Regions from separate parts of the Neobacillus sp. FW104-15D2 genome, predicted to be linked through region 4. Evidence: riboswitches for the same ligand, from Rfam matches in the RefSeq annotation. Region 4 holds a riboswitch; each other region holds the start of a gene.

Evidence for each region. A riboswitch is a leader RNA that binds a small molecule or an ion and turns the genes downstream of it on or off. The one in region 4 is predicted to bind thiamine pyrophosphate.
Region 1: linked by a shared signal. The riboswitch ahead of AC3WR0_RS03550 (solute carrier family 23 protein) and the one ahead of AC3WR0_RS21570 (acetylornithine deacetylase) in region 4 are both predicted to bind thiamine pyrophosphate.
Region 2: linked by a shared signal. The riboswitch ahead of thiW (energy coupling factor transporter S component ThiW) and the one ahead of AC3WR0_RS21570 (acetylornithine deacetylase) in region 4 are both predicted to bind thiamine pyrophosphate.
Region 3: linked by a shared signal. The riboswitch ahead of thiT (energy-coupled thiamine transporter ThiT) and the one ahead of AC3WR0_RS21570 (acetylornithine deacetylase) in region 4 are both predicted to bind thiamine pyrophosphate.

The regions. Positions count from the first base shown of each region.
Region 1 is NZ_JBYTCJ010000003.1:34,902-42,327, forward strand. Features, by position in the region: gene AC3WR0_RS03535 (TIGR03943 family putative permease subunit) at 1-514, opposite strand, end outside; gene AC3WR0_RS03540 (permease) at 528-1,397, opposite strand; gene AC3WR0_RS03545 (aspartate/glutamate racemase family protein) at 1,747-2,442, opposite strand; gene AC3WR0_RS03550 (solute carrier family 23 protein) at 2,506-3,819, opposite strand; TPP riboswitch at 3,903-4,011, opposite strand; gene AC3WR0_RS03555 (ECF transporter S component) at 4,187-4,882, opposite strand; gene AC3WR0_RS03560 (ABC transporter ATP-binding protein) at 4,864-6,489, opposite strand; gene AC3WR0_RS03565 (energy-coupling factor transporter transmembrane component T) at 6,471-7,349, opposite strand; gene AC3WR0_RS03570 (DUF4430 domain-containing protein) at 7,368-7,426, opposite strand, start outside.
Region 2 is NZ_JBYTCJ010000048.1:11,462-18,887, forward strand. Features, by position in the region: gene AC3WR0_RS24195 (glutaredoxin family protein) at 369-602, opposite strand; gene AC3WR0_RS24200 (hypothetical protein) at 627-1,058, opposite strand; gene AC3WR0_RS24205 (ASCH domain-containing protein) at 1,076-1,426, opposite strand; gene AC3WR0_RS24210 (branched-chain amino acid aminotransferase) at 1,492-2,076, opposite strand; gene AC3WR0_RS24215 (SRPBCC family protein) at 2,201-2,653, opposite strand; gene AC3WR0_RS24220 (YndM family protein) at 2,749-3,180, opposite strand; gene AC3WR0_RS24225 (hypothetical protein) at 3,257-3,739, opposite strand; gene AC3WR0_RS24230 (shikimate kinase) at 3,822-4,328, shown strand; TPP riboswitch at 4,559-4,665, shown strand; gene thiW (energy coupling factor transporter S component ThiW) at 4,738-5,247, shown strand; gene AC3WR0_RS24240 (amidase family protein) at 5,660-7,153, opposite strand; gene AC3WR0_RS24245 (STAS domain-containing protein) at 7,232-7,426, opposite strand, start outside.
Region 3 is NZ_JBYTCJ010000013.1:82,629-90,054, reverse strand. Features, by position in the region: gene AC3WR0_RS12360 (hypothetical protein) at 1-291, shown strand, start outside; gene AC3WR0_RS12355 (hypothetical protein) at 278-772, shown strand; gene AC3WR0_RS12350 (GNAT family N-acetyltransferase) at 769-1,311, opposite strand; gene AC3WR0_RS12345 (histidine kinase N-terminal domain-containing protein) at 1,331-2,461, opposite strand; TPP riboswitch at 2,634-2,739, shown strand; gene thiT (energy-coupled thiamine transporter ThiT) at 2,849-3,445, shown strand; gene AC3WR0_RS12335 (YhgE/Pip family protein) at 3,511-5,961, opposite strand; gene AC3WR0_RS12330 (FeoA family protein) at 6,454-6,678, shown strand; gene feoB (ferrous iron transport protein B) at 6,678-7,426, shown strand, end outside.
Region 4 is NZ_JBYTCJ010000034.1:43,663-51,088, reverse strand. Features, by position in the region: gene AC3WR0_RS21585 (bifunctional metallophosphatase/5'-nucleotidase) at 1-310, opposite strand, end outside; gene AC3WR0_RS21580 (BMP family lipoprotein) at 812-1,885, shown strand; gene guaC (GMP reductase) at 2,003-2,986, shown strand; TPP riboswitch at 3,196-3,296, shown strand; gene AC3WR0_RS21570 (acetylornithine deacetylase) at 3,393-4,685, shown strand; gene tenA (thiaminase II) at 4,690-5,361, shown strand; gene AC3WR0_RS21560 (ABC transporter ATP-binding protein) at 5,309-6,115, shown strand; gene AC3WR0_RS21555 (ABC transporter permease) at 6,105-6,872, shown strand; gene AC3WR0_RS21550 (ABC transporter substrate-binding protein) at 6,896-7,426, shown strand, end outside.

The DNA of each region.
Region 1 (7,426 bases), on a different contig from region 4:
GGTTTTTTGGTTTATAGGATTTTGATTCTTTGCTAACAAGATCCAAAAAAGCATCTTTCCCCATAAATTGGCTCATATCAGGGTTGAGAACCTGATGCATGCCATACTTATCATTTCCATCCTCTAAAGCAGGAAATTGAAATCCTTTAGCATCAACCAGCTTTGAATCAAGAGTAGCAACAGGTAAAAGAACGCCTGATAGGGCAGGTATTAAAACCATAGCATAAGATAAGAATCTTTTAACCTTTTTTCCTTTTGTTACTTTATTTTTATTTGATTGGTGATCATGATGGCAATGGCCGGTACTGCAGCCACATTCAACATGTTCATCCTGCTTCTTTTTATCAGAAAAATACCAGCGTATTCCTTCAGCAATTGTTAAAAAGAATAAAACGAAAATCATACTGTACGAAAGGAAGGAATATTTCATGTTTATATACTTTGTAATGTCTCCAGTGGAGTGCAGCATAAAAAATAAGTTCGTAAAAAGCAGTAAAATAATGATTCGAAACATTATCAATCATCCTTTACAAAAGAAGTGAACCAATGAATACCAACGTTGAAATTAAAGATATTAAAAGAATAACAAACTTCGGTTTAAATGAACCAAACATCATTAAAAGATTCTTTATGTCTACCATTGCCCCGAACACTAAAAAAGCTACGATTGAACTTTGAGCAAAACTATTTCTAAACGAAGAAGCTACAAAAGCATCCGCTTCTGAACAGATGGACAAAATAAAAGCTAAAGCCATCATGATTAATGAAGCTGTTATTTTCGTATGCCCTAATGTAACAAGAATCTTAGTTGGGATATAAACCTGCATAGCAGAAGCAATGAGTGATCCCATGACTAGAAATTTACCTACACTTAAAAACTCGTCAATTGTATGGGTAACAACACTAATCAATTTTTGTTTGGTATTTTGATGCGAATGATCGTGTATATGCTCATCGTGATTGATTTTTATTGGGCTTCCTTTACTGAAAAAAGATAGAATGATCCCGACTAAAATCGAAACGCCTATTGCAAGACCTGCCCGATACCATACCATCGTCCAGCTATCGCCGAAGGCAATAAAAGTAGCAAACAGAACAATCGGATTAATAATAGGAGCCGAAAGCATGAATGAAATAGCAGAGTAGGGCGCCATACCCTTTTTTATTAAGCGGGCTGTAATCGGAACAATGCCGCATTCACAGCCAGGGAATAATGCTCCTATTAAACTAGCGGTAATGACAGATAAGAATCGATTTTTAGGCATGATTCGAATAATCGTATTTTCAGAAACGAAAACTTCTATTAGTGCTGACACAAACGCACCAATTATAATAAAAGGGATAGCTTCAATCACAATACTGATAAAAATTGTATTTAATTGTAACAATCTATCCATGGAAGTTCCTCCTCAGTAAAACACTAAAAAAATACTTTTAACATACAACTAATAGAGTATTTTATAATTCTTAATTTTCCCTTAAGAAAATATTTCATATAACCCAAAACAACATTAAATACTATACTCTCTTCCTTTGGATTCGTCTATCGTAATATTTGGCATTAATCTAATTCTAATAATGGAGGAAGGGATATTTTGATTATCACTCAAAGGATTATCGATGTGGGCTATGAGACATTTTCATGGATTTCTTTGGAATTTTGTCTGATAGAGAATTCCCAACAAAAAAAGAAGACAGCATAAAAAGATAGTAATCCAGCTATCTCTATGCTTTCTCCCCTTGTATCTATTCAGTTAACGCCTTTTTCACAGCATAGAAGGCATGAAGCGCCGTGGTATCATAAAGAGGAAGGGTGACATCTTCAGGCTTTATGAGCATCCCTATTTCAGTGCATCCGAGAATAATGCCTTCTGCCCCTTTTTCGGCCATTTTACTAATAATATTTTTATATTTCTCTTTGGATTCCAGCTTAATGTCCCCCAAGCATAACTCATCATAAATAATTCTATGGATTTCCTTTCGGTCATCTTCTTCAGGAATAATAACTTCCAAGCCATGCTTTTGAGTCAGCCTTCCTTTATAAAAGTCTTCCTCCATCGTAAAATTTGTGCCTAGCAGCCCGATGGTCTTTTTGGCTTCTGATTTGATTTGATAAGCTGTTGGGTCAGCAATATGTAAAAAAGGAATAGTAATTTTCTGCAGGATTGCATCTGCTGAAATGTGCATAGTGTTGGTACAAAGTATAATAAAATCGGCACCGGCATTTTCTAATTTTATAGCTGTGGCACTCAATATCTCCCCTGCCTTTTCCCATTCCCCCGCGAATTGAAGTTCCTTTATTACTTCAAAATCAACGGAATATAAAATACATTCTGCTGAATGAAGCCCACCTAATTCTTCCTTTATCTTTTCATTTATCAGCTCATAATAATGCTTAGTTGATTCCCAGCTCATCCCGCCAATTAATCCTATTGTCTTCATAAGTCTATTCCCCCTTTTTAATATATAAAGGGTTCTGGACTAGTCGGCCAGAACCCTTTAATTTTATTTATGGTTTCTATTGATGCGATTAGGAATATTGACAAGAAAGAACTGCAAAATGATTGATGTAAAGGCAGCAATCATTATGCTGTTGGAAAGGAACGTCCCAACGGCACCTTTTGCCTCTTTAAAATATTCAGGCAGTGAAATCGCAAGTAATATGGATAAACCTATAATCATATAATTTCTTTCGGACTTTTCAATCTTACCTAACAAGGAAATTCCAGTAAATATGAGACTTGCTGCAGCGGGTAAAAAGATGCCTCCTACCACGGCATCAGGTGTCAATGCCAAAAGAGCACCAGCTTTCGGAACAAGGCCTAGAATTAGAAATATTACCCCTGCATACATAACTGGATATCTTGACCCTACCCCTGTTAACCTTAATAGACCTACATTTTGGGCATAAGCAGTGGTTGGAAATCCGCCAATTAATGAAGAAAGCATTGAACCTGCTGCCTCACCTGCAAAGCCATTTCGGATTCGTTTGGAGTCAAGATCGACCTTCAGTGTTTCAGCAGAAGCCTGATATACACCCATTGCTTCAATAACGGCTACAATATAGGCAACAAAGAAAGTAATAAAAGTGCTCCAATGAAAGGTTAATGCACCGTAAGGAAGAAAGTGCGGCAATCCAAACCAACTCTTGTCAGCAATAATGGAAAAATTAGTTTTCCCCAAAAGAGACGCTATAATATCACCAATTACTAAAGCGATTAAGAAAGAAAAAGACTTCCACATTCCTTTGCCAAATAGTGATAATAGAATAACTACACCCGCTGTTGGTATAGACATAGCAAGTGTCGAAGGCTTTGCAAAGCTTTCCATTCCCGGTGTCCCTCCAAGGAATTCAAAAAGCGTAAAGCTTGAAAGTGAAATACCAACAACAAAAATAACTGTCCCCGAAATAACAGGAGTAAATATTGCTTTCAAGCGGCCAATTAATCCTGTAATAGACAAAATAAAAACAATAAGAGCACTTAACAGGATTCCTCCACTAGCTGCTGCAAGCCCATGTGCCTTTCCCGCGGCAATCATAATCGAATCAAAAGCGGCGGAAGGTCCCTGCACGATTGGAAGCCGAACTAGTCTAGTAGCCTGGATTAGCGTTACCAGTCCTGCAGCAATAAAAATACTGTTTACAATATTGGCGGATAAAGTCAGCGGCAGACCAATCATTGCCGCTACAAAAATTGGGTCAAGCCAGACATTTGAAACAAAGACATGCTGGAGACCATATAAAAAGCTTTTAGCAGGAGGCAATTTATCATCAATTCTGCTAGTTAAACCTTCGTTGGGCTGTTCATTTAGTTCCATTGATATTCTCTCCTTATTTTTTTACGCAAATAAAAAACCAGGTTCCCAATCGGACCTGGTTAGCTTAAAAAAGTTAGAGAAAAAACAGTTTCTCACTACTTTCCTACGCTGGTATGATCCAGATCAGGTCCAAAGGGTTAAAAAACGAGTGTTTTTCTCTCAGCCCATACCTGGGCACCCCTAGCAGTTTTTCGCGATATTTAATTCTGTTTCAGAATATACCTAATCATTGAAGATGACAAGAGGATGAAAAAACTCCCTTTGCGTGAAGGGGAGATCTTAAGTTGATTTTAACATCAATTTCAACCTTTTTATGGATCAATTTGATGTTAAGATATCATTTATGAAAAGTGGTTAACTACGTTTCTCAAAATTCCATCAGCCCATATTTCCTTTTAAACCTGGTAAGTATTTTCATCCAGGGCTTGCCAAACAAAACCAGAAAAAAGACATTTGATGCAGCATGCATGGCATCAAACAGAGCGCTGGCAGCAAAGTAAGTGAATATTGATTTTAATTCAAAGAGATTTCCTCCCTGTGTAAAGGAAAAGTAACCCCAAATATTCATAATCCACCCAAATAAAAATCCCCAAACAATTCCGAAGACCACCCTGCCCCAGGTCCAGTTCATTAATCGGCTGTTCTTTAATAAGCCTGCGGAGAAACCGACAAGTCCCCAGGCAGCCATCTGCCAGGGTGTCCAAGGTCCCTGGCCAAGGATCATATTTGATGCAAGTGCTGCGACCGCCCCAATAATAAAGCCACTCTCTGCACCAAAAACCAATCCTGACATCATAATCACAAAAGTTGTAGGCTGAACACTTGGAATACTGGCAAACGGAACCCTGCCTACAGCCGCAATAGCCGCGAGGACAGCAAGCAACACCAGTTCGCGTGGTTCTGCCTTTCTTTTTTCAAACCTTATTAATAACAGCAGCATTGAAAGGACAACAATGGCCAGGCTTAGCCATATATACTGACTTTGCAAGCTAAATGATAAATATAAGAGCAGTGCAACCATAAGGAGTGCCGCTGAAGTAACAATTATCTTCTTAGCCTGCATAGCTCAACTGCCTCCTCGAGGGTAACGATTTGTTGGTCGGACCTACTGCGAAACAGCCGTTGTACCATCGTAGTATAAAAGAAATTCCCACTAAAAAAAGCATCGGGCTCAGATTCCGATGTTATACTTCCCTGAAACATCATTCCGCATTTTGAGGCGTAGCGGGCTGCAAACTCTACATCGTGGGTGGACATCAGGATAGAAACGCCCTCGCAATTCAACTTACAAAGAATATCTGCTAAATGATCCTTCGACAAGGGATCCAGTCCCTTTGTAGGTTCATCCAGCAGCAGAATTTCAGGCTTTCTTAAAAGCAGGCAGGCTAGCGCTGCTTTCTGAAGTTCTCCGCCGCTTAAATCGTATGGATGATTATGGCGAAGATGATTTATTCCAAGCTTCTCCAGAAGAGGCTCAACCTCATGTTCGTTCTTTAATCCCCATTGTTCAAGAGTATCCTGAATTTCTTTTTCTACAGTATCCTGTATGAAAAATAACTTAGGGTTTTGCGGCAAATAGCCTATTTCAGCTGCAAGGCTTTTATTTTTCCATGCCTTTAACTGTTTTCCCTTGAAAATAAGCTTCCCTCTCTCTGGCTTTAACACACCCGCCAGCAGCTTCAATAAAGTTGACTTTCCAGAGCCATTACCACCCAAGAGAGCATAAAAGTCACCTTTTCTGATAGAAAGATTCAGTTCCTTTAATATATAACCATCTTCTTTCTGATATTGAAAATATAGATTTTGGGCGTTAAGGATCTCTTCTGTTATTTCAGCCAATCTTGTTTTATCTTTTTTAGCAATCTCCACAGTCTGGGTCCAGCTTCGCCCTTCCTTAACTGAAAGAGGCAGCTTTTCTTTCCCTCCAAGGCTTAAATAAAGCGAAGGAATACTAGGAACATACTTATTAAAAGGAGGGTTTCTCCATAGATTTTCAAGAACCTGGCGGGTCCCTCCCTGAACCTTCACTTCTCCTTTATCCATTAAAACAATACTGTCTGCAAGCAGAAATATTTCCTCCAAACGGTGCTCAGCCAGAATAATCGTCATTCCAAACTCTTCATTTAGGTGGACCAGCATATTTAAAAACTCTCTGGCACTTACAGGGTCCAGCTGGGCTGTGGGTTCATCCAGCAGAAGAATATCCGGCTGCATAAGGAGAACAGATGCCAAATTAATCTGCTGTTTCATACCGCCTGAAAGTTCATGCGTATCCCGGTTCAATAGGTTCTCGGCATCAAAATAATGAACCATCTCTGCAATCCTGCTTCTCATCTCATTTGTAGATAAACCTATATTTTCAAGGCCAAACACCATTTCATGAAGAACATTATCAGCAACTACCTGATTCTCCGGATCCTGGAAAACAAAGCCTGTATTCACAGTTTGGTTCTCGATTGAACCCCCATTTAAAAGGATCTCACCCGAAAGCTCTCCATGTGGCACGATTTCCTTTTTTAAAAGACGCAAAAGAGTACTTTTACCTGAGCCAGAGGCACCGAAAAGGACAATAAACTGTCCCTTTTCCACTTGGAGAGATAAGTTATGAATGGCAGGCTGGTTTGCGTCCGGATAGGAAAATGAAACATTTTTTAATTCAATATACGCCATCGAAAATATCCCCCCAATTCAATCAAAAGTGGAAAGCCTAAAAATAAGCAATAAAAAAACATAATCCTTATATCACCCGTTCCAAGCTGCCATGACTCCATAATAGGATAAACTGTCAAATGTCCAAAACCATTAAACCTGCCCCATAATATTAATAAATACAATAGAAGTAAGTAGACTAGAGCCAGGCCATCCCGCTTTTTAAATTTGAAATATTCATATGAAGATCTTAATCCTTTTCCATATTCTCTTGCTTTCATGGAATCCGCTGTTTGGATGGCTTCCTCTAGTGAATAAGTAAGGAGAACCTGGACATATAGCAGGCCGGTTTTTACTCTTTTGTTCAAGGGCCCATGTAATACAGAAATTCCTTTACTTAATTGAATTGAGGAAATTTCATCAAGCCGCCTCTTCATTAAGGGTATAAAACGGAGGGTCAGCATCAGCAGTACAGCAAACTGTGGAAGTATCTTAGAAAATAAAAATAATAGCTTATTGGGTGTCATGATTTTATTATAGGAAACAAACATAGCCATAATAACAACAAGGGAAAGAGCGCTCATTCCCCCGTATACCAATGATTCCGCTGTAATTCGGTGCTGGTGGAACACAAACAATACATGTCTTCCCCTTTCATTAAAAAGAGGATTTAATAGAAAAATAAAGAGGCTGCTTATTATCATAAAAGCAGCCCACTGTCTCAGCTGTTCAATCGATCTGTACGTTATATTAATCATCAGAATGAATATAAGGCCCAGTAATAAAAAGACTGGGTGAATCATCAAAATAAAAAGAGATAATGCAAGGACAAAGAAAATGAAAGAGACAAGAGGATGGAATTCTTCAAATCGGCTCTTCATTAACTTTTCCTATTAAAATTATTTTTCTTTATATATGCACTCAATTCGGTCACCGTCTTTTACCTTTATCGCTCCGG
Region 2 (7,426 bases), on a different contig from region 4:
GCTAGCCGCCAAATCCTTTTTGCGGATGCCCTAGTTTCTCTTGTCACGCTCAAAACGGCACATCCTTGAAGTTTTCTTCGTGCGAGGCAAACCTAACGAAGCTTTCCTTGTCCTGTGCCTTTCGCCAGACTAGGACTTCCTCGGAAAAGCTGGTACTTTTCCTTCGTGCGATGAAGCTGCTGCCGAAGCCTTCCTTGTCCTGTGCCTTTCCCCAGACTAGGACTTCCTCGGAAAAGCTGGTGCTTTTCCTTCGTGCGATGAAGCTGCTGCAGAAGCCTTCCTTGCCCTTTCCGTCGTTCGTTTAAAATTTATGGATATAAATTCGGATTAGCAAATAAAAAGCCGTGAAAAAGGTTCACGGCCCTGGATTACTTTTTAGCTGTTTCAATTAATGCTTTTAAAGCATTTGTAAAACCCTTCACCTTCTGGTCCTGATACACGGTTACTGGAACACCTAAAAATCCAAGCTGTTCCACTTCCTTTTGATATTCTGGACTGATAGACACATTCCTTTCCTCGAAAGGAATGCCTTCTTCGGCGAGGACTTTTTTGACCATTTCGCATTCAATGCAGTCATTTGTTGAATATACAATTACGTTCATGGTGAGATGTTTCCCTACTTTCCTTTACCACATCACTGGCTTGGCTACCATGAACCAGAGCATTACCATTAATAAAATGATATAGATCCATACTGCACGGTTCAGCTTACGAAGCGGCGCTTCTTTATCATTGGCCTCTTTGAATTTCCGCATTGTCGGAGAAAATGCCCGTGCGAGAAAAAACAGTGAACTTACCATAATAAGTACCGTTATGACAATCCAGGAGGTCTTCCACGTCCAGGCACTCGTCCATACAAGCAAAATTCCAGAGACAACAAGGACATGTCCGGCATGCTTGGCACATTGAACAGCAAAACGAAACGCATCCAAATAGGCATTTTGGACATCAGAATGAGCTGCCTTCATTTTTCTCAGCATCGGTAGAAGAACAAAAAATGGACCGATCGACAAAATTACACTTGATATATGTAAATAGAGCAGAATCTTATGAAGTATATCCACGGAATTACCTATTAAGCTTCAACAGGACGAAATTCGTGAACCCATACCTTCATCTGTGGAACCCATGGCATTCCCGGATGAATAGAAAGAATGGATTGCTTATAATCCTCCAGGCTAGCAAAGCCTTCCTGGCGGGCATTTTCTTCAGTTAATTCTCCAAGGGATTGGGAATAAACGTTCTCTACTACAAAGTCCTTGCCTTGAAGCGTCATGATTTCACCAACATCTGCATAACGTCCGTTACGGCGAGTAGCTGTTTTTTCTCCTTTTAATACCTTTTCCACATCCGCTGGAAGCGTCACAAGACGATCAACCGAGCAGGTTTTTGGAGGCAATGCTGTATTATTGTTTTCGTTTGTCATATTAATACCCCTTTTACTAATGTAATCGTTTTAACTTTATCATAGAATTCATTCCTGTGGCACTTTTATTGCTTCTCAACACTTTCTGCCAGTTTGAAGAGAAAAGCATAAATTAACTCGTACGCTTCACCAATGGTCATCGTTTCGCTAAAGCCTTCTATTGCTTCCAAATTAAAATTCAGGTTCCAGATTGCATCTTCAAATACCAGATCAAAATCCGTTTCACCATTCTTTAATTCATTTTCTAAATATCCTCGAATAGCGGAAGAGTATTTTTTCTGCAGCCTTAAACCAAGCATAACATCATAGTTTTCGAATAAATCGTCCGTTTCAAGTGAAATAGCATCAACGCCAATTAATTCAAACCACTCGGATTCCATATACAAAAACTCATTTTTATGCTGGCGGAAATAACTAATTGGAAGTTTAAGAAAATCTGCTGACTCCTCTGCTAAAAGGCTTTCGAGTTCCTTTTCGCTGCGTTCTATATAAGAACCTTTAAAACGGGCAGATGCATCCGCTAAGGAAAGCTTGTCCTCAAGTCCCTCGAACATACTGTTTTTTTTCAGGTACTCTTGTTCTTCTTTAAAAAGTATTGCCTGTCCCTTTTTTAACCTTTCAGCATATTGTTCCATTTGTGCTTTTAACATTGTTAATCTCCTCTATTTAAGAATGACATTAATAGTATGCCCTAATATTGGAATTAAGAAAAGCCGGAGGCAAATCAAAAAGGCCCTGGCAAACGCTGGGCCCACTCGCTTATATGTAAAAATATTATCTTCCCGCCTTTATTTCTTCTAGTTTTGCAGCGATTGCGGCGGTCATTTCTTCCCCTGTTTTAGGAACGGAGTTTTTCATGACTGCATTCATCATGGCTGCGATCGGACCTGCAGCCTTCATATCAAGGGAGCCAATCATTTTTGTTCGGCTTTTTCCCAGCGATTCAGCTTGAAAGTAACCTTCACCAGTGATATTTTCTGTGACTCCGTTTAGGGTAAATGTAACCTTCTCCGGCTCGATCCATTCTTTAATCGTAATCAAAAGAGTAACTTTTTTCTTAATGATTCCAATCTCCTGCTTGAACACCCATTCCGATTGGTGTTCACTTATTTTTTTATGAGTGATGTACCCTGGAACCAATGGTGCCCAATTGTCCATATCCTTCACAAAATTCCAGATTTCCCGAATGGGTAAATCCATAATGATTTCTGTTTTACCGCTCGGCATATTCTTTCCTCCTCACTCTTAAAACAAAAATAAATCTTCCTATATAGGAAGACCTATTCCAAAATATATGCTGTTTAGAGGTTTTTAGAAGGAAATTACTTTTCTTTAAGCGGGTCTTTCTCCTCGGACATTTCCATTCCATATGCAAGTCTGTTAGACACTGTATTCTTGTTTTGATTTGCATCAGGCATTGAACGAAGGAGCAATCGGTGGACAAAGTATTCCCCTGCTGTAATAATCACAGCTGAAATAATACTTCCCCATGCAATTTGCAAATAGCTGTCGAGAAGCACACTCCCAAAAATCCAAACAATCGTGTAAGAAAGTAGAAAATCTGCGATAAGAGCATTTTTATTTCCAACACGCTGCAGGAGTATCCTGTCTCCTGCAAAATAAGAAACCACTGTCATAAGCACGCTGAACGAAACGATATCTGTCAATGTCGCATTAAAAAACAAGTCCAGCCCTACCGCAAAAGCAACCAAACATGTAACAAATTTCATCATTATAGCCATTAAATTATTCATTTTTATTGCCTCCTCACCTATCATTTTAGGCAATAAAAAAAATTCCATTCATCCACCTTCAAACCTGCCGAAAAAACTACAAGAAAACATGTAAAATCACTATACCAAAGAAAACAAATGCCATGCCGTAATGAAATCTTCTTCTCTTTCCAGTGGCCTTTCGGTGTCTTAATAGACCACTATATAAAAGAACAGCCAGTATGATCAAAGACAAAACCCCGGTTTCTGTCTTCCATATCCAGAAATCTTCACGACGGGCATAAGCCATGATCACTGCATGGACACCGATCAGCAAGCTGGCAGTGGTAGCAATTGGAATGTGATATTTCATCATTTTTTTAGAGATTTTTGCAAGTTTAACTTTTACATCTCTAATCGTACTTTTTCTAATAAGCAAAAAAACAAAGTACATATTCAGGTTAATTAAATACAGCATAAAAGCGGCCTGAGCTATTATTTTTCCGATCAAAACATAGCTGCTGTCATAACCCTTTGAAAAGGCCCATACTGCTATTATCACCACGACTGTGACATTTACGGCGATCCATCTGGCTATCATCGGCAACCTCCCATTTTTCCTTTAAGCTATACTTCGGCTATGTTAAGATTAGTTTAACAATTGATTATAGGAAGTGCCAGATATGACTAAAAGCGTTGTCCTTACAGGATTTATGGGGTCAGGGAAAACAACGGTAGGCAAAATAGCTGCAAAAAAGCTTTCATGGCCGTTTATTGATGCCGACCATGAAATTGAACAGGAATTTGGGATGCCTGCAACAGAAATTTTTAAAACCCTGGGTGAAGCTGTATTTCGACAGGAGGAGAAAAATTTAATTACCAAGTTTTCTGCTAAGGAATCAACAGTTATCTCCTTAGGAGGCGGGGCTTTTTTACAAAGCGAAATTCGAGATGTCTGCATGGCTAACTGTACCGTAATATATCTCGATATATCCTGGGAAGTATGGAAAAACAGGATGCCTTTTCTAATTAGCACCCGGCCTGTTCTACAAGACCTGACTGTTCCGCAAATGGAAGAATTATATTACAAGCGGAAAGAGTTTTATACCCATTACCACTTCAGAATTAGCATGGATTCACTTGATGCTGAAGAAGCGGGCAGCAAAATTGCTGCTTTAATTAGAAAATAGGAATCTCCTCTCCTTTTTGGAAGGGCCTAATTTATTTTAAGGGGCAGTGACGGTTGGATTCCCGTTTTGCAATTAAGCACATAGAAAATTGGTTGGCTTTTCTGCCTTCCGGTTTTTGTGAGGCAATATGCCTGTTTTTATATCCCTTACAAAAACAATAACGAGAATTTTCCAAAAATTGCTTTACATACATTTTCACTAGGTCTATGATAAAAACAAATGAATAGCGGATTGACTACTAGGGGTGCCTATAATGGGCTGAGAGAAAAACTTTGTTTTTTAACCCTTTGGACCTGATCTGGTTTGTACCAGCGTGGGAAAGTAGCGGAGTATTTTTCTATTACTTACGTTGCCAGGTCCATAGTGGATCTGGCTTTTTATTTATATACTTTAGAGGAGGATTCTTATCATGCGAAAAACACAGAAACTAACAATTGCAGCAATGCTGGTAGCCATTGGGACACTAACAAGTAACGTTTTTTACATCCCGCTCGGTTTTGTAAAGGTATTTCCTATCCAGCATTTTATCAATGTGCTGTCGGCTGTCCTTTTAGGCCCTTTTTATGCTGTATTACAGGCTTTTTGTGTTTCTCTTTTGAGAAATCTTATGGGAACAGGGTCAGTCTTTGCCTTTCCGGGAAGCATGATTGGCGCTTTGCTTGCTGCAATTTTGTTTAGAAAAACAAATAAACTAATATTTGCTGTCTGCGGTGAGGTCATTGGAACAGGAATCCTGGGCGCGATGGCGTGCTATCCGATTTCAACACTTTTACTCGGACAAAAAGCTACCTTGTTCGGATTAATCCCTGCATTTATATCCAGCTCTTTTGTCGGAGCTGCGATTGGCTATATTCTTTTAAAGGTATTTATGAAAAGAACCATTTTTCAGCAGGATGTTTCAATTAAACAAGTAAAATAAAGGGCAAAAGGCTGTCCGGAATGCGGCCAGCCTTTTAAGTTTTTTAAGATTTGTTTTGTTGATTTCCTCTCCCGGCGGTCGCTTTCCGTGGGAGTCTCACGCACAAATTAAGGAATTTATCAGTAATGAGCTTTAACAGAGACTTTTTTAGGTGAATTTTATTAAAAATATAGTTTTTTAATGTCAAATTATGAATTTTTTCAAACTTTTGCCTGTACTCATTCATGTAATTCAAGAATTCTTTCGAGTAATGCACGAATTCCTCCAAGTTATGCCCGAATTCTCCCGAGTAATGCACGAATTCTCTCAAGTAATGCACGAATTCCAAAGGAAATGCCCGAGAATACCAAGGATTGCACAAGTTACAGCTAGAATGCACAACACCGATCAGTTATGCCAATCTCTGCCACCTCTACTTCAGGAACATGGGATTTTTTTTCACGTCCTGCCAGTACTCGGTTTGCTCGAGAGACCCTGCCATTTGATATAATAAATCCTCTCTTCCTCCTGCAGCCATGAATTGGACGCCTATGGGAAGGCCATCAGCGGTCATATGCAAAGGAACTGACATGGAGGGCTGGCCAGTTAGATTCGCAAGTTGGGTAAACGGTGTCCGTTTCAGGCTATTCTCGACAATGGTATCCACTATCCCCGCCTTCTTCACTAGCCCTCCAAGCCCAAATCGCCCAACCATACTGATCAGCCTTTTTTCAGAAGGGCTGGGATCAAGTTCACCAATCCTTGATGCAGGGAACGCAGTGGCAGGAGTAACATAAAAATCGTATTCCTCATGAAAGCTTTCCATTGCATATGATGCGATATCCCATTCCCGAAGGCTCAATACCCATTCTTCAGCAGAGGTTACTTTTCCAAGCAGCCCAAGCAGCCAGGTGGCTGGTTCAACATCCATCCGGGTTACCTTGCGGCCGATTGTTTCCTCCATGCCAGCCAGTGCGGCGGATACCTCACCAAAATACATAGTAATATAGCTTTTAGCAATCTTTTGACCATCAACCGGAGCATTCTTTTCTATTACTTCGTGACCCATTCCCTCAAGCAATCTAGCTGTCTTTAATACTGCCTCTTTGCATTCAGGGTGAACCTCAGTCCCAATCGGAGAAAGGACTGAAAAGGCGATTTTCATTGGGCGGTCAAACTCCTTATTCATTCTTTCCAGATAGGAATGCTCAAACGGCGGAGCATGGAAGGCAGCACCTTTTTCATGCCCTTTTAATAAATCAAGCATATAGGCACTATCACGGACTGTCCTGGTTAACACATGGTCGGCCGACGCCCCCTGCCAGTGCCTCCCTAGTCTTTTACCAACAGGGGTTCTTCCTCTGGACGGTTTTAATCCAAACAGCCCTGTAAAGGCAGCAGGAATCCGAATCGACCCTCCTCCATCATTTGCTCCTGCAATAGGTACCATTCCCGAGGCAACAGCCGCAGCTGATCCGCCGCTTGAACCTCCAGGTGTATGTTCCGTATTCCAGGGATTTCTTGACGGGCCGTAATGTACTGGCTCTGTAATACCCATTAATGCTAACTCTGGTACATTGGTCACTCCTAGAAACCTTGTTCCGGTACCTCTCATTCTTGAAACAAATTCAGAATCCTCTTTTGCGATATATCCACGTAATGAGCGTGAACCCGAGGTAATTGGTTCTCCTTTTATTTCCTGTATGATATCCTTTAAAAGAATTGGCACTCCACCAAATGGTGTATCACTCTCGGATTCCACTTTTTGATGTTCGTATGTTTTATGAATAACAGCATTTAATTCAGGATTTATTCTTTCTATTTTCGAAGTTGCTGCCTCCATGACCTCCTCTTTCTTCACTTCCTTTTTTTTAATCAGCTCGGCAAGTCCCATTCCGTCAAAAAGTTCATATTGAAACACAGTCACTTTCCCCACCCCTTTGTATTCCTATTCTAAAAATTCAGTTAATTATTTCGTGATAAAAACCCGCAATAAAGCGGGCGTTTAAATACTTTCGATCGCTTGCCTCACATTGGCATAAACCTCAAAGGATGTGAAGTTAATCCCTTCCCCTATTACACGCTGTGCAAGATCTGGTCTTATGCCGGTAAAAATAATCCTAATTCCAAGCAAACGAAGTACATCATATATCATAAAAATATGTCTAGCTATATTGGTATCAATGTTACCAATGCCTGA
Region 3 (7,426 bases), on a different contig from region 4:
TATATTGCTTTTATTATATGCAGAAACATTGTTTTACCATTATTGGTTTTGCTATGGCTTAATTTAAATGAAATCGCTAAGACCTTTCAAAGGAGAGTCATTATATTTATTATGGTTCTTATGGTTTCGATGGGAATTGAAATTCTTCAGAGGCTCTTAGGAATGTTAATTTACAATAAATGGAATGCAATCTTTTCAGTCATGCTGTTCTGTGCAAATTTAATTATATCGTTTTATGTATGGAAAATAGTAAACAAGCAAGAAAGGGTGAAGGGAGTTGGTTCGGTATGACCAGTCATTTGATGCAAATGAAATTTTTGTTCTTATGGTAACTGTTATTGGCTATTTAGCTGTCTATTTAGCCAGAAAACAATTCTCCTTCAAAATGCTGTTATTATGCCTGCTATTCGGGATATACACAGGCTTCTTTTTTGACCATACTATCAGCTTGTATCCCATGAACTACTATGATGTAAATGAGGTCTCGAAATTTGAGCTTTTTGATTTTATTTCGTATGTAATGTATGGACCTTTTTCATACTTTTTTATTTATTTATGGGAAAAGCTTCAACTGCAAACACGCCACGCTGTTGCATATATACTTTGCTGGTCTTTAATTGGATTATTAACGGAAGCAGTGGCTCATAAAGTGGGGATTTACCATTACAGAGACGGGTTTTCTATTTTTTATTCTTTTACTTTCTACCCAATTGTCCAGCTAATATGGCTGAATTTATATTGGAAACTAAAAAAAGAGCCGGCCGCAAATTAATGCAGCCAATCTCTTGATAACATTCCGTATATAACCAGATTATGATAGCGTCCATATAATTGTTCGCCATCTTGAATCATGCCTTCTGTTTTAAATCCCAGCCTTTCAGGAATGGCACGGCTTTTAATGTTTTTTTCACCGCAGCGGATTTCCACCCGGTTTAGTCCAAGATCATAAAATACATAGTTTAACACACCTTGTACTGCCCTTGTCATAATTCCATGTCCCTGAAACTTTTGGCCAAGGTAATAACCAATGCTGGTTTGCCGGTTATGCCAATCAATTTGGTGGAGGCCCAAAGAGCCTGCCAGTTCTCCTTTATATACAATCCCGGCGTTAAATCCATTATTTTCGGCGAACTGTTTAAGCCACATTGGGATAATTCCATGATATTGGAAGGAGGAGGTCATACCATCCACCCAAGGCAGCCACTCCCTTAGATAGGTTCTATTTTCATCTACCAGTCTATACAACTTTTGTGAATCATGAAGCTGAAATAATTGAAGTTCAATGTCCTGATCAATTTTCAAGGTAAACATTACAAAATAACTCCTTTAATCAAGTATTTAGTGCTATTGGAAGGATAATAGAAAAGGATGTATTCTTCGGCATGGATTTGCAATAAATTTCACCCTTATGTTTTTCAATAATTTCCTTGCACACAAATAGTCCGAGCCCCGTCCCCAACTTTTTTGTTGTGAAAAAGGGTTCGAAAATTGTTTTTTGTATTTCCTCGGGTATCATCGGACCATTATTTGAGACTGTTATTTTGACGCTTGTCTCATCCAGGGATTCCGATACAATTCCAATTAAAGGATTCTCACTGCTCTGGTGGCCGAGTACATCAATGGCATTAAAGATGATATTAATGAATACTTGCCTTATTTCATCCGCATATCCATAAAGCTGAGGGTCACCTGACAACTTTTTATCAATTTTCACTTTCCCATCCAGAATACTGGGATAGAGAAAGTTTAAAACTTCCTCAATTAAAGTATTCAAACTGTAGTAACTCTTTTCTTTGCCAATCAGTTCCTTTTTTGATAGAAGAAGAAACTGTGAAATGCGGAAATTCAATTGTCCCAATTCGTTCGAAATGATATCCAGATATTTCATATCGGGAAAATCTGATTTTAACAGCTGAATAAATCCCTGAATGGAAGTAAGTGGATTGCGAAATTCATGAATAAAACTTGATGTCATTTGACCAAGCAAGGTAAGCCTGTCCTGATGTGTAGAGTCAATAAACTTGGTTTTTTCTTCTATAATTTTATTTTTTTCCTCGGTATAGTGGGAAACAGCAAAGTAAAGGAATTTGTCAAAACAGAAATTGATTAAATTGATTGATTCCTGCATGTCGCTCCAGTCCAGTTCAGCTTTAGAAAGATAGCTGTAAAGCACACTTCTGCCAAGATTAACGTTATAAACAAATTCCCCGATATTGATATTTGCCTCTACACGCTCTAGAGATACGCTTGTAGCCAGATGTTCTATGTATTCCAACAGTTCGTCCTGGGTCATTTTAAAAACCATTAACACCATATTGAAAAGGGACTCGCCATTAGCAAGTATTTTGTCCCTAAAAGGATCCTTGTCCGAAACAATAATAGATTTGTCCCAATCGTATAAAAGCTGCTGTTTCTGGCTTTTAAAAAAATTGAGTAAAGCCTCTTTTTTTTGAGTTAGCATGTTGGTCCTCCTATCGGGATAAATGAAAGTGGGCTTTAGATGAATTAATTCGATAGGGTGAAGCATAATTCCTTCTAAATAAAATCGTCCAATGGCCATGTTTTGCATATTCCATGTTTTTCCTTGTCGGAGATGAAAAAAAGTAGTATATTCGAAAAGGAATTAAATTTAATATTTCCACAGGGGGAGCTGCAAAAGCGGCTGAGAGTGAATGTTCGAGTTCTGACCCTATGAACCTGTTAGTTAACGCTAGCGTAGGGATGTGGTTTGAGGATATAGGCAATGCAGGGTCCCCAACCGTCCTGGATTGCTTTTTGCAGTCCACTTTTATGCGGAGCATTAGGTAATAGGGAAAGACACTCTCCAAATTAAAAGGGGGAAAAAGTTTTGAATCAGAAAAGCAATACATTGTTTTTAGTGGAGGTAGCAGTTTTTACAGCACTTGCTTATCTACTGGACCTGGCATCAGGTTTTATTTTTTCTAGAATCTGGCCGCAGGGAGGATCTGTTTCTATTGCGATGGTTCCTATTTTTCTAATGGCCTACCGCTGGGGAACCAAAGGCGGGGTTTTGACTGGCTTTTTATTAGGACTGCTTCAATTGATTTTAGGGTTTTCGACCGTTGTTCATCCTGTTCAGGGCTTCCTTGATTATATTCTAGCTTTTGCAACAGCGGGCCTTGCTGGATTAGTTGCTGCTGGCTTAAAGCAGTCATTGGCACAGAATCGAAAAGGGCAGTGGATGACCCTTGCAGTTGTCGGTGCTTTTATCGGAAGCCTGCTAAGGTTTATCTGCCATTTTATTTCCGGGATTGTATTCTTTGGTTCGTATGCACCCAAAGGCCAGCCTGTAGCACTTTATTCATTAATTTATAACGGCACATATATGCTGGCTAGCTTTGTTATCAGTGCAATCTTGGTGATTCTTGTTATAAACGCAGCACCAAGAACCATGCTCAATAGTACAGCTAAGAAAGAGTATTAATAAGCTGAAAAAAGCCCTCATTCCATATGGAAGAGGGCTTTTTTTTACTTATTTAAAAGAATAATTTAAACCGCAATGTCCGCTTGGTGGGGATGTTCCTTGGACTTAAATAAGAAAACAGCTGCTGAAAGCAACATAAATAATACAAAGAAGCCAAGCAAAATCGCCATGTTTCCAAAAGCTGCACCTGAGTCATTAAGTGAAATAATAGACTTAAATCCTTCTATTGTATAAGTAAATGGAAGGTACGAGCTCAGGTTACGGAGATTTTCAGGCAGCATTTCGATTGGGAGGTTAGCCCCAGTTGTAGAAAGCTGTAATACTACGAACGCAAGAGCCATGAATCTTCCGACATTCCCCAATGATGCAAAAAATAAAATAATACCTGAAAAAATGATACTTACAATTATGGTAAATAAAACGAAAGCCACTGGGTTATCTACATCCATTCCTAAAAAGCCAAGGACAACTAGTGATAATAGGAGAGCTTGTCCTACAGCAAGAACCGAAAGATTTAAGAACTTAGCTCCAAACCAGCTGAGCGCGGAAACTTCTTCAGGCCTTCTGAAATTAATAAATAATGATAAAACCAGAATTCCAACAAATAAAGCTAAAGATAAAACATACGGTGCAGTTGAATCCCGGTAGTGCGGATACTTATGAATCGTGCTTCCTGCCAGATTAACAGGTGAAGCAAACATTTGGATATTTTGATCATCCGCTTTAATGGCACTAGTTTTTTGTGCACCATCTTTTAATCCGGAAGCGAGCTGGTTCGACCCGTCATCAAGCTTGGCAGCTCCATCATTTAATTGAGTAACACCTGTTGTTAGGTCACCCCATCCTTGGTTAACAGATGCATTTCCGTCGCTGACCTGAACCATGCCTGTATGAATTTGTGCAGCACCGGCAGAAAGATCATGCCAACCTTTATCAACCGATGCATTTCCGGCTGAAATCTGAGCGGCTCCATTATCAAGCTTCGTTACGCCTGCAGTCATGTCACTCCAGCCTGTTTGGACGGTCTTTGTTCCATCGGCAATTTGAGTAGTGCCACCGTGGAGAAGTGTAACTTGATCAATCATTGTATTCCAGCCTGTCGCAAGGTCCGCTGTGCCCTTTTGAAGAGCAGGAGCCTTAGCGGCTAAATCAGCAACACCTGCATTGATTTGCGTCTGACCTGCTATTAAAGCATTAAGACCATCAACAGGTGTAAGTATCTTTCCAGGAACTCCACCAGGCTCAAATGCTTTTGGTAAAGCGGTTGCGCCAGCAGTAAGTGCAGAAAGATCGTCTTTTGTTTTTTGTGAATTTAGGTAGTCAGACATCTTTCTAAGTTCACCTATAGCGAAAAGATAAGGTGCTTTATTTTCAGATGTAGGGTTTGAAATATAATTCTCGATTAAAGAAACATAACCATCGAGTCCCTTTGCAGTAAGTGAGACACTCCCAACTAGATCGGTAACACCCTTCGATAGTTCTTCGGTTTTAGGCTTCACTACTAAAGTGAGTCCATTTTTGGTGTCATTTAAACCTTTTAAAATCCCTTCAGTGCCAGCTTTTAGAGCTGGTGCACTTTCTGCTAGGCTCTTCCCGCCTCCAGCGAGCTGCTGAACGCCAGGCTGCCCAGCTTTTAGAGCAGCAAGCAATTTTCCTGTCCCGTCATTAGCAGCAGCAGATCCTTGAGCTAAGCGGGTGATGTCGCCTGATTTACTGTTTAAAGAGGAAAGGAGAAGTCCAGTTCCATTTTTTAATTCCTTGGAACCACTTGCAAGTTTGGTTATATCACTTTGCTTAGAGGATAAAGAACCAGCCATCTCCGCAGTTCCTGCCTCAAGTTCTTGTGAACCGTCTGCAAGTTTTTTAATATCGGCTGATTTTTCTGTTAGTGAATCCAGCAGCTGGCCAGTTCCATCATGAAGCTGGACCGTTCCGTCATGCAGTTGAGAAGAACCATCCGCAGCTGTTTTAAACCCATTTGCTACATCACCAAGATTTGCAAAAATATTCTTTACGTATTTCTCGGTAATTTTATTAGCAAGCTGTTCGCGGATACTTTCTGTTGCAGTTTTGGTTACCTGTGCAGCCATAAAATTAAGACCTTCATTTTGAGTAAATTTAAGCTCCAGGTTTTTTGGGTTTGGTTCAAGTACAGTGGTTACTCTCTTAGAAAAATCCTTTGGGATTTCAATAATCATATAATACTTAAAATTATCAAGTCCGGATCGAGCTTCGTCTGAATCAACAAATTCCCAGCGCAAATCCTTGCCTTTTTTCAGATCAGCAACCAGGTCATTTCCTACATTAATTTTCTCATCTCCTGACATAGCACCTTCATCGTTGTTTACAACTGCTACTGGCAGGTTAGAAAGATTGTCATACGGACTCCATGTAGGAGAGAGAAGAATTCCACCGTACACAACAGGGATCAGCAGAGCAGCTATAACAGACAGTAAAACCCCTTTTTTTACCGCAAGTTTAGCTAATTCACTCCAAAATAAGCTAAAAACATTCAATTCATAATACCCCCTTTGTTTTTTTGTTGAGAAAAACTGAATGATCATTCATTTTTCACTCGATTTATATAATTCTATAGAAATGGTAAAAATACCTTTAATTTACAGAAAATAAAAAATATTGTAAAAATTATATTGGAATAATACTATTTACCTATGTATTGGAAATAAAATAGAAGTAGGTTTCTCTTAAATTTTGGCTGTGTTAAAAAGCAACTTTGAATTTATATGTTGATCGTAGCGCAAGGTCACGAGACTCCCGCGGAAAGCGACCGGCTCGGAGATATAATCAACAACTAAGATTAAAAGCGCCTAAATTTAAAAACCAAAAAAAGCGAAAAAAAAAGTAAATATGTCAAACTTATAAACTTTTATCCTTTTTCAACATATTCAAAGGAATTTCCCTTAATATTGCTTTTACATTTTTTTGTTTTTAATGTTAAAATAACTACATAGTAAAGATAATCATTCTCAATTAAAAGGGTGATAAGCATGTTTGGTCAGTTGAAAGCAGGAGAAAAAGGAAAGATCATTGATATCTCGCATGTAGGTCACCTTGTTAAAAGGCGTTTACTTGATTTAGGTATCACAGAGGGAACTGAGGTCTGTGTAAAATGTGTAATGCCTTTTGGGGGCCCCATCATGATTGAATCCTGCGGGCAGTGTGTGGGCATACGCCGCAAGGAAGCAGATTGTATTGAAGTGGAGCGGTTATAATGGAAGTTGCTTTAATAGGAAACCCCAATACTGGTAAAACTTCGTTGTTTAATAACTTAACTGGGTCCTATGAATATGTCGGCAACTGGAGCGGCGTAACTGTAGAAAAAAAAGTAGGACTGTTTAAAAATAATATTGGCAGATTAATTGATTTGCCAGGAGTTTATACATTAAATCCCCTTTCAAAGGATGAAGGGGTGGTTACATCCTTCTTTTTAAATGAAAAGGTTGATCGATTATTAAATATATTGGATGCCTCGCAGCTGGAGCGTAATTTGCATTTAACGGTCCAATTGCTTGAATATGGAAAGCCAGCTCTAATAGGGCTCAATATGGTTGATGTAGCTGCTAGCCGCGGAATAAATATCGATATTCAGAAGTTTTCCAGTATGGTTGGCGTAACCGTTGTCCCTGTGGTAGCAAGGAGCGGAAAAGGCTGCGACCAACTGGTTAATGTCATTTCCGATGGTGAGGATGCCTTAGACCGGAAAAACCTGGTTTATTATGGAAAAGATGTTGAGGACGTCATTTTATTAACAGCAGGTGAATTAGAGGGAAAAACCAACCATTCACCAAGATGGCTGGCACTTCAATGGTTTGAAGGAAACAAATATGTAGAAGAGTACCTTCGTACTATCATGAATCCGCAAAAAATGGAGGCTCTCCTCACTGATGTTACTGAAAAAGTAAAAGTCAAAGAAGGTGGCAAGACACTTCCTCATTTTATCTATTTAAAGAGAAGAATGGT
Region 4 (7,426 bases):
GCTCATCCTGCAAAAGAGCAGATACAGGTGCTGAAGCACCAACATTGTCACCGACAGCAAGCAATAACGTATCTTTAACCTTGGCTTGTTCTTGTTTTAAATAAGCTGCAAGATAATCAGCACGTCCAACAGAACGACCATTTACCTTACGAGTAACATCCAATTGACCATGAAAATCATTGACACCAAGAAGCTGAACTTCAAATGGATGCGGAGTTGTTATGGATGACGCAGTTTGATTCATCTCCGCATGGGTAGTATTTGTAAATGGTAATGTTAATAATGTAGCCAAGCTTGCTGATAAAACCATTAGTCCTTTTTTACGCAAATGAACCCTCTCCCGATAGCATAATAGTTTACGAGAGTTATTATATTATGCGAACAATAGATATATCAAGTAAAATATTGTTCGTATTTACGGTTGATTATAGAACGTGGTATTCATATTAATTACTTTTTAATTGTAAAATGCATATCTTTAGATTTTAATAGAAAGTAATTTATTAACGATTAAAAAACGAACGATTTGTTTGTTTGACAAATTATTGTTCGTTTATTATACTCAGTTTTGTGTTTTTGTGAAGCAAGGATCCTCCATTGTATTAAATGAATAAACTTGTTCCACTTTTGGCAAAATATTTCTATTCGATGGTTAATTTTTATATGCAGTGGAACGAAAGTAATGCTTGCTCTACATTAGAAAAACTTGGCATTCGCCAAGTCCCTTTGGCGGATGACCTAATTTTACTTATGCGTTCAGAATTTAGGGATATAAATTCTGATTAGCTAAAAAAAGCGGAGGTATAACAACATGAAAAAACAAAAACTGGGAGTGGCACTCTCACTGCTGCTGGCGGCTGGAACGCTTTTAGGCGGATGTGGAAAAAATGCCGACAACAACAAAAACAATGCAGGTGGAAAGAAAGGCTTTACGGTTGGAATGGTCACTGACATCGGCGGGGTTGACGACAAATCCTTCAATCAATCTGCTTGGGAAGGCTTGCAGGCATTTGGTAAAGCAAACAACCTGACTAAAGGCAGAAACGGATATGATTATCTGCAATCAACTTCGGATGCAGACTATGTTCCAAACCTAAATACACTAGCACGCCAAGGCTATGACCTGGTATATGGTATTGGTTTCTTAATGCAGGATGCAATTGATGAAATTGCAAAACAACAAAAGGATACTAAATTTGCGATTATCGATTCTGAGGTAAAAGAACCTAACGTAGCAAGCGTTCTTTTTAAGGAGCAGGAAGGGGCCTTCCTTGCAGGTGTCGCTGCAGCAATGACAACAAAGTCTAACCATGTCGGTTTCATTGGCGGTATGAAAAACGCCGTAATTGAACGTTTTGAAGCAGGTTTCATAGCAGGTGTCCATGCAGCAAAGCCTTCAGTAAAGGTTGACTCTCAATATGCTGGCGCTTTTGATAAAGCAGAACTTGGACAGTCTATTGCGTCTAAAATGTATGCAACGGGCGCAGATGTCATTTTCCACGCATCAGGCGGTACAGGCAATGGACTTTTTAAAGAAGCCAATGACTTAAAGAAAAAAGATCCTAAACGTGAAATCTGGGCAATTGGTGTTGACCGAGATCAGAGCAATATGGGTGAGGATGTGGTTCTGACTTCCGCTCTTAAACGTGTCGATGTAGCGGTACAAGATACGGCTAATAAAGCAAAGAACGGCAATTTCCCAGGAGGAAAAGATGTTCTTTATGGATTAAATGAAGGCGGCGTAGGATTAACACCAATTAACGCGAAGGCTGCCAATAAAGATGCAATTGATAAAGCTGTAAAAGATTGGACAGATAAAATCAAGTCTGGAGCGGTAAAAGTTCCCGGCACTCTGGCTGAATTGAAAACATTTAACGCAAAATAATATTGAAAAAGAAATAAGCGGGGGGCTAACCCGCTTTTTCATTTGTTATCGAGCAACAGAATTTATTAAATTTTTTATGCAGAACAGTGTGTTCTCTCTTATAAAGGAGTGTAATAAATGGAAAATGTTTTTGATTATGAGGATATTCAATTGATTCCGGCAAAAGCGATGGTTAATAGCCGGTCGGAGTGTGATACATCCGTTAATTTTGGTGGACGCACGTTTAAGCTCCCTGTAGTGCCTGCTAATATGCAGACGATTATAGACGAGAAGATTGCGATCTATTTAGCAGAAAATAATTATTTTTATATTATGCATCGTTTTTACCCGGAGAAGCGGTTGGATTTTGTAAAAGATATGAATTCTCGTGGGTTATATGCCTCGATTAGTGTTGGGGTGAAGGAAGAGGAATATAGATTCATCCAACAATTAGCAGAGGAAGGTCTATCACCTGAATACATTACTATTGATATTGCTCATGGACATTCTAATGCAGTAATCAATATGATTCAGCATATAAAGAAACTTCTTCCTTCAAGCTTTGTTATTGCAGGAAATGTCGGTACTCCTGAAGCAGTAAGAGAATTGGAAAATGCCGGTGCAGATGCAACGAAGGTAGGCATAGGACCAGGAAAGGTATGTATTACTAAAATAAAAACCGGTTTTGGAACAGGCGGCTGGCAATTAGCGGCCCTTAGATGGTGTGCAAAAGCGGCAAGCAAGCCGGTTATTGCAGACGGGGGCATCCGCACACATGGTGATATAGCGAAATCGATTCGGTTTGGAGCTTCTATGGTTATGATTGGCTCATTATTTGCCGGACATGAAGAGTCCCCAGGAGAAATGATCGAAAAAGACGGAAAGCTATGTAAAGAATACTTTGGATCGGCTTCCGAGTTTCAAAAGGGTCAAAGGAAAAATGTCGAAGGCAAAAAAATGTATGTTGAGTATAAAGGTTCTTTAAAGGATACCTTGAATGAAATGAAGGAGGATCTTCAATCGTCCATTTCCTATGCGGGGGGAAATAAGCTGTCAGCAATCCGTACTGTAGATTATGTTATTGTAAAGAATTCAATCTTTAATGGTGATAAAGTATATTAAATAGGGGTTAAACCTATTTTAATTGTGGTTAAAAATGGTTAATGCTGGTGGAAACTATATATCTACTCGCTCCATAGAGTAAATGAACTGCTGAGCAGCTGTCCAGTGCTGGATAGAAAAGAAATGTAAGTTAAAAACGATTTTCTTAGTACTTTACATTTTTTAATCGTGTGCTATAGTTTACTTTATTCCAACTTAATATTATGATCGAATTACACTAGGGGGGCCTTTGGCTGAGATAGAACATTGTTCTAGACCCTTTGAACCTGATCTGGATGATACCAGCGGAGGGAAGTGGAGCGAATCTTTATGTCAGCCTCATTTATTTTGACATTAACCTTCAAACCATTCATTTCTCTGGAAGTGGGTGGTTTTTTATTTTGTATTTTATTAAGGAGCGAAGAAAATGAAGGCTATATCCGGAGATTTATCTCAAAAAATTGCACACGAAGTGGAATCAAGACAAGAAGAATTAATGGAGCTTCTTACCAAATTAATTTCTTTCCCAACAGTAAGTCCGCCTGCCAGGAATACAAATGACATACAAGAATTTATTCAAGACTACTTAAAAGACCTGGGCTTTAAAACGGAAAAGTGGGATGTTTACCCAGGAGACCCTAATGTTGTTGGGATCTTAAAAGGAAAAGTTTCTGAGCAATATAATAGTTTAATCATAAATGGTCATGTGGATGTTGCAGAAGTAGGTGATGATAAAGAATGGAATAAATCTCCCTTTACTACCTATTTTAAAGACCAATATATTTATGGACGTGGTGTTGCCGACATGAAAGGTGGCATTGCAGCATCGCTATTTGCTTTTAAACTATTAAAAGCACTCGATATTACTCTTCAAGGTGACTTGCAATTTCAGTCAGTGATCGGGGAAGAAGTGGGTGAAGCGGGAACACTCGATTGTACAGAAAAGGGGTATACTGCTGACTATGCAGTAGTAGTCGATACAAGTGATTTACATATTCAAGGCCAAGGCGGGGTCATTACCGGCTGGATAACGATTCAAAGTAAAGAAACCTATCACGACGGTTTGCGCAGGAAAATGATTCATGCAGGTGGTGGCGTGAAGGGGGCTAGTGCGATTGAGAAAATGATGAAAATCATCTCTGGCCTTCAAGACCTGGAACGCCACTGGGCGATTACGAAAAGTTATGAGGGCTTTGAACCTGGTGTTAATACCATCAATCCTGCTGTGATTGAAGGTGGCAGGCATGCCGCATTTGTTGCTGATCGCTGCGCACTTTGGATTACGGTACATTTTTATCCGAATGAAGATTATGAAGAAGTTATCAAGGAAATTGAACAACATATTAATGCTGTAGCCGCTGCGGATCCGTGGTTAAGAGAAAATCCGCCAGAATTCAAATGGGGAGGAAAATCGATGATTGAGGATCGTGGAGAGATTTTTCCTTCCTTGGAAATTGATTCAGAGCACCCTGGGACGCTTCTTTTAGCCGATTCGTATGAAAAATTATTAATCCAAAAGCCAACAATAGGAATGTCACCTACAGTTACTGATGCTGGATGGCTAGGACGGGCCGGGATTCCGACTGTCATTTTTGGGCCAGGAAAATTAGAAGATGCACATTCTGTAAATGAAAAGGTGGAAGTTCGTCAATTACTAGATTTTACGAAAGTATTAGCCACATTTATTGCAGAGTGGTGCAACACTAGAAAGGAGGAATAAACAAATGAAATTTACAGACTTTCTTTTTGAAAAAGTAAATGAAATCTGGCAAAAAACTCACCAGCATCCTTTTGTGGTGGGGATGGGGACAGGAGATTTGCCTGTTGAATCGTTTATTCGGTACATGAAACAGGACTATGTCTTTTTAATCGACTATTCCAAGCTTTTTGCACTAGGTGCGGTCAAGGCAAAAGATATCGAGACGATGGCCGCTTTTGCAAAGCTGCTTCATGAGACATTGCATGGGGAAATGGATTTGCACCGCCAATATGCTGAACGATTTGGTATTACCAACCAACAGCTTGAGGAAACGAAGCCACTCCCAATGAATTTTGCCTATACGCGTTATATGCTATATGTGGCTCAGAATGGTTCTCTTGAAGAATTGATCTCTGCGCTGCTGCCTTGTATGTGGAGCTATTGGGAGATTGGCAAGATGCTTGCTGAAAAGTATCCAGGATCTAAAGAGCATCCTTTATATGGTGAATGGATCAAAATGTATTCATCAGATGAATTTGGTTCCTTGGCCACCTGGCTGATTGATTTGTTAGATCAATTGACTGATGGGAAACCGGACCGGGAACTAGAAGACCTCGAAGACCATTTCCTGACGACATCCAGGTTTGAATATATGTTCTGGGATATGGTCTATCAGGGGGGCGAGTGGCCTGTCTAGTTCACCCATTTTATCAATAAAAGAACTTTCGTATGCTTTTCCCGGTGAAGCTAAGGGAAAGCCCGTTTTTCAAAACATTTCAATGAATGTGCTGCCAGGGGAGTTTGTCTCAGTTATTGGCGCGAGTGGTTCAGGGAAAAGCACGTTATTCAAACTGATTGCCGGATTATTGGAGCCTGACCAGGGACAAATCTGGATTAATGGCCAACAATCTGGAAAGCGATTAGGAAAAGTCGGCTTTATGCCCCAAAAGGATCTGCTTTTGCCGTGGAGAACTGTAGCGGACAACGTTATGCTGCCAATTGAGCTTAGCAAGGAAAAAAAGCAAGAGAAAATGAGTGAAATTATTGAAGGGTTAAACAGATTTGGCTTAGCTGGTTATGAAAAAGCCTATCCCCATGAACTTTCCGGTGGAATGAAGCAACGGGTCGCCTTTTTAAGAACGATTATGACTGGAAGAGAACTTTTATTATTAGACGAGCCGTTTGGCGCCCTCGATTCAATGACGAAGCATAATATGCACAGCTGGTTGTTAGAACTTTGGGAAGATCTGCAAAAAACAGTATTGTTCATAACTCATGATTTGGAAGAAGCGATTCTGTTAAGCGATCGAATTTATCTTCTGCCAGATAAAGGAGCGGTAAAAGAATTAAAGGTGGAGATGCCGCGGCCGAGACGTTCTGACCTTATATATCAAACCGAGTTCATTGCAATGAGAAAAGAATTGGAGCTGCTGATTCACAATGAAAAATAGATTCAAGAATTGGGCAGAGAACTATGGACTGTTTCTATTGGTTGTTGTTCTCCTTATATGTGTATGGGAATGGGTCATTAAACAAGGATTTATTCCATCCTTTATTTTGCCTGCGCCCACATCCATCTGGCAATCATTGATGGAAAATCGGCAGCTTTTGCTGGAACAGCATTTACCTGCCACCTTAAAAGAGGTATTGCTTGGTTTTATCCTGTCCTTAATCGGTGGGGTGATAATTGGGGTTGGCATGCACTTTTCACGAGCGTTAGAAAAAGTACTTTATCCATTTCTCGTTATTTCACAAACAGTGCCGCTGATTGCGATTTCTCCTATTTTTATCATGTGGTTCGGCTACTCCATTTGGAGTAAAATTGCCGTTACCATACTAACGGCGTTCTTCCCAATCGTTGTTAGTACATATGATGGGCTTAAAACTGGGGGAGAAGAGTACCGGGAATTATTGTTAACCATGGGGGCCAATCGCTGGCAAATTTTCAAGAAAGTCCAGGTGCCGCTGGCGCTGCCTGTCTTTTTTTCTGGATTGAAAATGTCTGTTGTTTATTGTGTTGTCGGGGCCACGATTGGAGAATGGCTGGGTGCGAGTGAAGGATTGGGATACTTTAGCAGAAGAATGTCTGGCAATTTGCAGGCGGATGCCGTGTTTGCCTCCATATTTTTGCTGTCATTAATGGGAATCGTGCTCTTTTTACTAATTGGTTTGGTAGAAAAGCAATTATTGAAAAATAAAATTCGTTAAACCCAGAAGGGAAGTAAAAGGAAATGAAAAAAAGTTTTTTGGTTATAATCAGTTTGTTTTTACTATTATTAAGTGCATGTAGTGCTGGAAATAAGGATAACCAGACAGGCACGAAAAATACTTCAAAGGAGAAAGTTCAGAAGGTTACCTTAATGTTAGACTGGTATCCGAATGCGGTTCACTCCTTACTTTATGTGGCAAAGGAAAAGGGATATTTTAAAGAGCAGGGCATAGATGTGGATATCAAGATGCCTGCTGATACAAACGATCCTTTAAAATTGGTTGCTGCAAACCAAGTTGACATGGCTATCAGCTATCAGCCTGAGGTACTTGTAGCAAGAGGAGAAAATATTCCAGTTAAATCATTTGCCGCTCTTGTTCGTCACCCGTTAAATCAATTGATGGTTCCTGCTAATGGTCCGATTAAATCACCAAAGGACTTAGAAGGAAAAACCATAGGTTATCCTTCTATTCCACTGGATGAAGCCATTGTTCAAACGATGGTAAAATCTGATGGCGGTGATCCACAGAAGATTAAAATGGTCGATGTAGGA